2 regions of the Rhodococcus sp. SJ-2 genome follow, and region 2 is predicted to be linked to the other one. Evidence: riboswitches for the same ligand, from Rfam matches in the RefSeq annotation. Region 2 holds a riboswitch; the other holds the start of a gene.
The links. A riboswitch is a leader RNA that binds a small molecule or an ion and turns the genes downstream of it on or off. The one in region 2 is predicted to bind cyclic di-AMP.
Positions count from the first base shown of each region.

Region 1 (4,738 bases), 2.3 Mb from region 2:
TGCGTGCCAGGGTGTCGAGGATGCCGCGCTGTGCAGGGTCGAGTTCGGCGAGGACGACGTCGAGTTCCTCGCGGGTGAACGCGTCCGTTTCGGGGGTGCGCCCGACCCGCCACGGCACCGCTTCCACTGCGGCCGCAATCAGACGCAGACCCTCGGGTGTGTCCCACACCAGCAGGACGGAACGCAGCCGGTCGAGAATCCGATCGACGGCCTTGGCGGTGATCCGTCCCCGCAGATCATCGACGAGGGTTTTTCTGGCCACCGCCTCGTCTGCAGCTCCGAGACGGGCAAGTGCCTCGATGATTCCGAACTCGGCGGTCGTGAAGTCGTTCGCTGCGCGGAACACCGAAGCGCGTTGACGTGCGCGGTTCGCAAGCACGCCCATGGACGCGGGTGGGGGCACCACCAGATCGGGTCGCGAGCGCAGAAGCTCGACGAGTTCCGTGTCGCGGCGATCGGACAGCCACTGGGCGAGCGAGTCCGATGCGGCGTCGGGGGTGGGCGTGGCGGGTGTCATCCGCTCCAGATTAGAGACCTGAGATGGCCTGAGACGAACTCACCTGCCAAAATGAGCGTCATGGCTGACAAATCGAAGAACCTCTACGTCGATCGCGGATGGCCGGAGTTGGCAGATGGCGACCATGCGGTCACCGAACTGTCGTCGACGCGTTCGGGTCCGCTCTCCCCGTACGGCGAGGACGCCGTGTTCCCCGTCCCGGCGGACGAGCTTCCCTACACGCACCCGCACACCGTCATCAACCGCTGAGTTCCTCGACACCGAGGCCTCCTCGGTTGTCAGGCTCCCCGACAACGAAGAACCCCCGCACCGAGACCGGTGCGGGGGTTCTTTGCTGATGCTGCTGAGTGCTGCCTACTGGGGCAGAACGGCGCGGACCGCGTCGAGGACGGCCGGGTCGAGCGCAATACCGGCGGCCTGCAGTGCGTCGACACCCTGCTCGAAGCCGTCGATGATGCCCTGTGCCTCGGCGGGCAGCGCCGGAACCTCGGCGAGCTGCGGAACCGCACGGTTCTCGGTGACCGGCGCGGGCGTGGACTGAGCGGGGGCGCTGGGGGCCTCACGCTGTGTCGGAGCGCTGGACAGTCCGAGGCTCGAGGAGCAGGACGGCCATGCGCCCCAGCCCTGGCCTGCGAGGACACGCTCGGCGACGACGATCTGCTGGTCGCGGCTGGCCTGGTTGGCGGTGGGTGCGTATTCCTGGCCGCCGTAGGCGTTCCAGGTGCTCGGCGAGAACTGCAGGCCGCCGTGGTAGCCGTTGCCGGTGGCGATGGCCCAGTTGCCGCCGGACTCGCACTGTGCGAGGCGGTCCCAATCGGAATCGGGTGCTGCGGCGGCGGTGCCGCTGAAGGCGACACCCGTGACGCCGAGGACGGCGCCGGTCAGCGCGAACTTCGCGACGGTCCGGCCGGTGTTGGTGGGCTTGCGATGGCGTCCGCTCATGTCGGTTCCGTTTCCTCTCCGCACGCGCCTACGAGGTCAGCTGTCGGGTTCGGACTGAAGAGGTAGTCCGGCCGTTGCGCTCGTCGAGCGCTCCGGCTTCACCCCAAGGCCTGCCGCGTGTGCGGCGGGCCGGGCCTCCGGGGAAGCGTCCCGGCGGGGGCCGGGGTGCTTCCGAGGGAGACCGGTTGGGTCCCCCGTTTCCTGTCCCTCGTGGATCGTTCGTCGGGATAACCGGACTTCCGCGGGACAGGAATTTGGCGCGGCGGGCCCGGGTTGGTTGGACCAGGCGGTCCGACCGATGACGACGGTAACGGTCCGGTGGGCGAGTGTCACCAATTGGTAACGCGCGACCGGAAGCGGTCTCGAGCTTGTACTGGGGCTATTCCGGAGTGAACTCGCTGGTAGTCGCGCGAGTAGCCTCCGAAACCCGTTTCGAGCCCGCGCTGTTATCAGCTCGTTATGTGATTAAGGTCACAGGTATGTTGGGCGTGCATCGACGGGAACAATGTCTTTCCCGAGCGGCATCAGAGAGATCGGGATCATCTTCAGGTTCGCGATCGCGAGTGGAATACCGATGATCGTGATGGCCATGGCGATCGCTGTCGTGATGTGTCCGAGGGCCAGCCAGATGCCGGCGATCACGACCCAGATCACATTCCCGATCAGCGAACCGGCCCCCGCAGTCGGCTTGTCGACCGTTGTCTTCCCGAACGGCCACAGCGCATAGACGCCGATGCGGAACGAGGCGATACCGAACGGGATCGTGATGATGAGGATGCAGCAGATGATGCCGGCGAGGAAGTATCCGAGCGCCAGCCACAAACCGCCGAAGATCAGCCAGATGATATTGAGAACGACCCTCATGAACCGTTACCGCCCTTCGAGCGCCGACCTGACTGCAGAGCGAACGCGATTGCCAGCGCGAAGCCGAGTGGCCACGCGAGAGTGAGCAGGAAAAGCACGAGACCCGGCTTGCCGTCGGTGACGATCGGTGTCAGGAAGATTGCGACCACTGCCACGATGCCCACCACGAAGCACGCGATGGCTGCGTTGAACAGGCCCCGGCGGGGTGCACGAGCAGAATCGGAAGAAGAGTTACCCACGACGACTACGGTAGTCGCCGGCAGTCGGGGGCGGAATGTGCGCCGAGGTACACTGAACGCGTCTGCGCGTCCCGCTCGATGAGTTTGGGGCGCGTTGTTTTGCATGTCCATATCGTGCCCTCGGGCACGGCCGTCCAGGAGCAGGTGAGCGCGGTGCCGACCGGCAAGGTGAAATGGTACGACGTCGAGAAGGGCTTCGGCTTCCTGTCTCAGGATGAAGGCGAGGACGTCTATGTTCGCGCGTCGGCGCTCCCCGAGGGTGTCGAGAGCCTCAAAGCGGGCCAACGCGTCGAATTCGGAATGGCCGTCGGTCGTCGCGGACCCCAGGCGCTCAAGGTCGAATTGCTCGAGAAGCCGTCGTTGCGGCAACAGGCCGGACGGCGCGAGGCACCGGCGCGTGAGCGACGCTCGCCCGACGAGCTGCACGGCATGGTCGAGGACATGATCAAGCTTCTCGAAGTCGCGGTCCAGCCCGACCTACAGCGTGGGCGCTACCCGGACCGCAAGGCTGGACAGCGGATCTCCGAGGTCATGCGAGCCATCGCCCGCGAGCTCGATCACTGAACGGACCACGAGGACAGAAACGCCGAATGCCGTATCCGAACGAATCGGATACGGCATTCGGTCTTCACCGGACCGAGGAGTGACCTCGGCCGGGCCGCGTCAGAACGTCTGGACAGCCCACACGGCGTGAGCGATCGGCTCGCCGGCTTCGTCGACCACAGCGGAGGGCAGCTGGACTTCCACGCCGAGCAACTGCAGAGTCGGGTCGCTCGGCACAGTGATCGCGCGCTGCTGTCCCGGCTCGACCATGATGCCGTCGAGGAACGTCTCGCCCGTCTGGAGATCGCCGTACACGGCGATCAGACGCCACGGCGCACCGGAGATCTCCGACGGCAGCGACAGCTGAAGCGGGAATCCGGCGCGAACGGGGAGCTGCGTGATCGGATTCTCGACGCAGTCCTCGAGATTGATGTTGCAGTGCTGTGTCGGAGGGACCGTGACCGAGTTTCCGTCTCCGAAGGCTGTGATCTCGGGCAGTCGCGGCTCGGCCGAGTCGACGAGTCTCCACACCACCGCGCCGATACCCACGGCGACCACCACCAGGACTACCGCGATCAGCGCGATCGCCTTCTTCGTCCGGGCTTGCAGATTCATCGGCTCCCATTTCGTGTCGGCTGCCCATCCGTGCGTACTCGACGCTCGTCGGCAGATTCGGTGGAGGCGTGCTCGGGCCTCCTGCCGCCCAGGCCGGGCAGCAACGTCTTTCCACGGTAGGTGAGCAGGGTCTGCGTGAAACCGAGAACCAGCACCACCGTCACGACCGAGAATCCGATCCACAACTCGGTGGGAAGCAGAACTCCCATGGCGCCGCCCAGCACCCAGCTCAGCTGCAGGACGGTCTCGGACCGGCCGAATCCGGACGCAATGGACTCCTCGGGCAGGTCCTGTTGCAGCGAGGCGTCGAGCGAGACCTTCGCGAGGGCGCTGGCGCAGGCGGCGACCAGCGCGGCCAGGGCAGCGGCGAGCACGTGGTCCGTTGCAGCGACGATCGCCGCCACGACGACTGCTGCGGCCACGCAGCGCACAACGATCAGGGCCGGACGGCCCAACGCCATCCGTGCGCCGGTCGCATTCCCCGCGAAGTTCCCGATCGCGGCAGCAGCGCCGACGAGACCGAGCATCGCAGCCTGCATGAGCGGTGATTGTTCGGTGGTGCTCTTCGCTACGAAGGCGATGAACAGGGTGAGGAAGCCGGTGAGCACACGGATGGTGCCGTTGCCCCACAACCCCGTGACGACCGTACGGCCGAGCGGCTGCCTGTTCTTGCCGCCGGGGGAGAGCACCTCGGTCTTGGTATCGAGCACCTCGGTGCGGGCCTCGGACCCGCGGTACGACAATGTCGCGGGTACCTCACCCTCGGTGACTTCGACCCAGGCCGGTATCCGCATGCTCAGGTACGCGCCGAGAACGGTGATCGCGGCACACAGCCACAGTGCGCCCGCCGAATCGAATGCCCACGCCGCTGCACCGGCAATTGCTCCGGCGCCGAGGGTGCCTCCGACCAAGCCGAACACGGTGAGTCTGGAATTGACACGCACCAGGTCTATCTCGGGTGGCAGTACGCGCGGCGTGACCGCGGATTTGAGCACCGCGAACGATTTGCTGAGCACCA
Region 1 covers NZ_CM132340.1:3,167,831-3,172,568, forward strand. The annotation lists gene ACSYG9_RS14835 (helicase-associated domain-containing protein) at 1-517, opposite strand, end outside; gene ACSYG9_RS14840 (hypothetical protein) at 578-766, shown strand; gene ACSYG9_RS14845 (resuscitation-promoting factor Rpf1 domain-containing protein) at 872-1,459, opposite strand; cyclic di-AMP (ydaO/yuaA leader) riboswitch at 1,469-1,596, opposite strand; gene ACSYG9_RS14850 (YccF domain-containing protein) at 1,931-2,323, opposite strand; gene ACSYG9_RS14855 (hypothetical protein) at 2,320-2,667, opposite strand; gene ACSYG9_RS14860 (cold-shock protein) at 2,716-3,126, shown strand; gene ACSYG9_RS14865 (DUF2771 domain-containing protein) at 3,226-3,720, opposite strand; gene ACSYG9_RS14870 (MFS transporter) at 3,717-4,738, opposite strand, start outside.
Region 1: another riboswitch for cyclic di-AMP. It lies ahead of ACSYG9_RS14845 (resuscitation-promoting factor Rpf1 domain-containing protein); the one in region 2 lies ahead of ACSYG9_RS25415 (NlpC/P60 family protein).

Region 2 (4,738 bases):
TGTCAGAGTCGGTCCGAGAGCCACTCGCCCCACCGGCCGACGACCTCGTCCACACTCGCTCCCACAGTGGCGGCGAAGTCGTGGCTCAGGTCGTCGCCTGCGGGGCCGTCGGCGAGTGCACGGTACAGGGCGGTCAGCTGATCTCGGCCGTACTCTTCGGCGACGAATGTCGCGAGACTCCACGCAGTCTCGTAGGCGGTGCGGGATCGGTCCGGATCAGCGAAGTCGTCGTCCGTGGGGATCTGTGACGGTGCGCCATGGAGATCGACATCCTCGGCGAGGTTCGGGGCGATACGGCGGAGATCTGCGCCGGTCACGGACGCCCCGTCGTCGGACCGGTAGCCGATGTAGTCGGCGTATCCCTCGAGGATCCACAGCGGTGATCCGTCCACAGTTCGCGGCCGCGCCGCGATGTGCGTCAACTCATGCCGGAGCACCGCGCGCAGGCCCTGTCGGGAGAGCCGACTACCTGCAGCCGGGCTGAAGACGATGCGTTGCCCGGTTGCCCTGTCGTGCTGGGTGTCGACAGCATCGGAGATCGCGACCGCTGCGATCTCGTCACCGTTGTGTGCAGTGCCCACCAGGTCGGTGAACTCATCACGACTCGAGGTAACCCATATCAGCGATCGTTTCGGCCAGTCGGCCCCCCATACCTTCGAGACCGCGTCCACAGCGGAGGGCAGTTCGTCCGCGATGTCAGCGGCGAGGTCGGCCGTGTCGGGGTGAGCGAGGATCATCGACCTGCCACCGGCCGTCGCGGTCGTCGTCACGTCGAGAGGTCCGTGATCCCACGGGCCTCTCCACGTCGTGGACACCGAATCGGGAAGCGGCCGGTCGGATGCGATCTTCCATCCGTCGTCGCGAGAGACCACCAGCAGTGTGACGGGCTTACGAGTCGGCGCCTCGTCGACGCCGTCGATCTCGTAGCGCAGCAATGCCGTGAGCGTCCGTACGGGGTCGTCTCCGAACCGGTTGCTCACCTCGCCGGGAACTTCAACTGTCGGCTCGGCACCCAGTTCGTATCCGAACTCGGCCAAGGGCACACCGCGAAGCGCCCGGGCGCGGCTGATCTCTGCCTCGAGCAATTCGGGACCAGCACCAGTGTCGACGATCCCGGCGAGTGCTGCGCGGTCGCCGGTACGTACTGCTTCCGCCCAGGAATCGAGAAGCGCTTGCAACTCCACCCGGACGCCGTACTCGGATTGCTCATGTGACTCGAGGTCGACGAACAGCACTCCGACGGTCACGGCAGCGACCGCGAGGGCGGCGAGCCCGATTCGCTCCCACGGCAGTCGACGACGGATTCGGGGCAGGGTCTCCGGCGCGGGCACGGCGGCAAGTGTATGCGGCGTCTCCCGCCACGCTCTGTGCCGACCGTCGGTGGATCCTCTGTGCCGACCGTCGGTGGATCCTCCGGAGTCGGTCAGTAGCGCCGCGCGCTGTGGAACGGGAAGCTGTCCATCGACTGCACCTTCACCGGCACCCCGAACGTGGAGGCATGCACGATGTTTCCGTCTCCCGCATAAATGCCTACGTGGGAGGCGTCGTTGTAGAAGATGATGACGTCGCCGGGCTGGAGGTTCTCGCGCGAGACCGGGGTTCCGCCCTGAGCTTGAGCTTGACTGGATCGCGGCACGGTCTTTCCGACCTGCTGGTACGCCCAGACCACGAGTCCGGAGCAGTCGAACTGGTCGGGTCCGGTGGCTCCCCACACGTACGGGTCGCCGATGCGGGTGAGTGCGGATCGAAGCGCTCCAGCGCCGTTGCCGGGAATGAGGTGCTGCATGATGCGGTCGGCGTCGAGACCGGGCGGGAACGGGGTTCCTGCGAGGATCGACTTCTCCTCGTCGCTCAGGTTGTCGAAGGCCTCGAGAACTGCGGCGATCTGTACCTCGAGTTCGGTTTCCTGGCGCTGGAGGTCGTCACGCAGCGTCTGTGCCTGTTCGGCCGCAACACGCGCAGCTTCGGCCGATTTCTGGGAGACCGACGCGGCGGCCACTGCGGCGTCGGTGGCCCGGCGGAATCCTTCGATCTCGCGATCGGTCTGCGCGCCGAGCACGTCGAGCATCACCATCTGGTCGAGCAACTGCTGAGGCGAGTCGCTGACCATCACGGCGAAGAGACGATTGGTACGCGAACCTCGATAGTTGGCCTGGGCGAGCTTGTCGACAGTGGGCTTGAAGCGGGCGACTTCGGCCTGAGCTGCTGCGAGTGCGTCGTGATCGGCGGCGGCACGAGCATCGAGGTCGCGCTGCTCCGCGAGCCGGGCATCCAATTCGACCCCTGCGTGGTGCAGCGCTTCGGTGGCCTGCTCGGACCGACGTGACAGGTCGGCGAGATGCTCGAGTTTGGCGGTGGGACTGTCACCGATGGGGTCGGCCACTGCAGGCGCGGAGGTCAGAGCAAGGAGGAGAAGTACCCATGCGGCGAGGGCAGTGCGAACGGCCCGTCTGACGGGAACGGAGAACACGACGCTTGTCTTCCTTTCGCAAAGATCTCGATCAGGTTACGGAACCGTATAGCTTCGTGTCTACCCGCGGGTAGCGCATTGCAATTCGTTATTCGCGGTGCCCGTCACAGAGGCCGCACCCGTCGATGAAGTGAGGGTGGACCGGTAGCCACCGATCCACCCTCACAAGGCACTGCTCGTCGATCAGAAACGGCGAGCACCGTCCACAGGCATCGAGTCCAGCGGAGCGACCTTCACCGGCTGGCTCGAGGTCGAGGCGTGCACGATGTTGCCGTTGCCGATGTAGATACCGGTGTGACTGCCGCCGTAGAAGGAGACGACGTCGCCGGGCTGCAACGCGCCGACCGACACAGCTTGACCGGCAGTGGCCTGCTGGTAGCTCGTACGCGGGACGCTGAGCCCCACCTGCTGGTACGCCCATTGCACAAGTCCCGAGCAGTCGAACGCGTTCGGGCCGGTGGCGCCGTAGACGTACGGAGAGCCGACCTTGCTGAGCGCGGCGTCGGCTGCCCGCTGACCGACCGAACTGAACGGCGCGGTGAAGGGTGCGGCGGGGGCGGCTTCGGGAGCAGGCGGAATGAGGTTGGTGACCTCCGGCGGCAGGGTCACTCCTGCGGGAAGTTCGAAAGTGCCGACACCGGGAATGGTGACGGGCTCTGCCATCGCCGGACCGGCGGTGACGGTGATTGCACCGAGCGCGAGGGCGCCGGCGACGAGGGCGCGACGCACTGCACGCTTGTTGTTCTGCGAGACCACGAGGGGTTGTTCTCCAATTCTTCCGTTCACCCGCCGACCGAGTTAGCTGACGGATTCGGGCCGGAAGATCAGCCCTACCCCTCGCCGCGAGTGCGACGGAGGGGATTCACCCCAGTAACACGTGTGGGTCCCCGGCTCGGACGCTCGTGCTCGAGCGGCCGATTAGGCGGTTACCTAGCGGCTCCGGCCCTCGGGAGTGGGCCGGACGAACTATTCCGCTTGGTCTCAGGAAGGTTACGAAACTGCATCACCGAGGCCAACCCGAACTCGCCGAGAATGCGAATTAAGTCCGGTTCGAGCGGTTTGGGACATAGATTGGGCCGCTTTGATAACAACGCGATAACGGCACTGAGGGTCACTATCCTCAGGCGCCGGTCCGATCCGGACGGCCCACGCGAGCAGTCTGCACACCGCCGTAACTCATCCCAGCTCAGAGCGCCGGCCCAACCTCCCCGCAGTCCCCGAAGCGACCACGCGAACGCAGTGCGGCAGCGACCTCCCGACGCGAAGGCAGCACCCCGCCGACGCCGGTCCGATCCACCCTCCCGAGAGACATGTGATCCTCGTCTCATCGGTGCCGGAATGTCGGGTTTCCGCGGGTGTCGGAGGCGGTTTCTACCCTCATGCGCATGACGTCGTCCCCTACCGCCTCCGACACCGCCCACGGTGTCCAACTCAGTTTCGACGAACTCGACACTCCCCTACGCGACACCACCTTCGTAGTGGTCGATCTCGAGACCACCGGTGGACGCTCCGGCGACGACGCCATCACCGAGATCGGCGCAGTGAAGGTGCGCAGTGGTGAGGTCCTCGGCGAGTTCGCGACCCTGGTCGACCCAGGCCGGTCGATCCCTCCCGAGATCGTCCGCCTCACCGGTATCACCACCGCGATGGTCTATCAGGCGCCGCGCATCGAGGAAGTGCTTCCCGCGTTCCTCGAATTCGCCGCCGGTTCGGTCCTCGTAGCGCACAACGCCGGATTCGACACCGGTTTCCTCCGTGCCGCGGCCGCCCAGTGCGATGTGCCCTGGCCACGGTTCCCCGTCGTCTGCACCGTCAAACTGGCCCGGCGGGTCCTCGGGCGCGACGAGGCACCCTCGGTGAAACTCTCCGCACTCGCCGAACTGTTCCGCGTCTCGACCCGGCCCACACACCGCGCACTGGACGACGCACGCGCAACCGTCGACGTCCTTCACGCCCTCATCGAGCGCGTCGGCAACCAGGGGGTCCACAGCCTCACCGAACTACGCGACTACATCCCCGCCATCACGGCGGAACAGCGTGCCAAACGCACCCTCGCCGCGCATCTGCCACACCGCCCTGGCGTGTACCTGTTCCGTGGCCCCTCGGACGAGGCACTCTATATCGGCACGGCCGTGGATCTACGTCGTCGTGTCCGCAGCTATTTCACGGGTTCGGAAACCCGACCGCGTCTACGCGAGATGGTCGCACTGACGACTCGCATCGACCACGTCGAATGTGCGCACGGCCTAGAGGCCGGGGTCCGCGAAC
Region 2 covers NZ_CM132340.1:5,442,270-5,447,007, forward strand. The annotation lists gene ACSYG9_RS25405 (hypothetical protein) at 3-1,331, opposite strand; gene ACSYG9_RS25410 (C40 family peptidase) at 1,424-2,470, opposite strand; gene ACSYG9_RS25415 (NlpC/P60 family protein) at 2,654-3,226, opposite strand; cyclic di-AMP (ydaO/yuaA leader) riboswitch at 3,242-3,405, opposite strand; gene ACSYG9_RS25420 (DEDD exonuclease domain-containing protein) at 3,856-4,738, shown strand, end outside.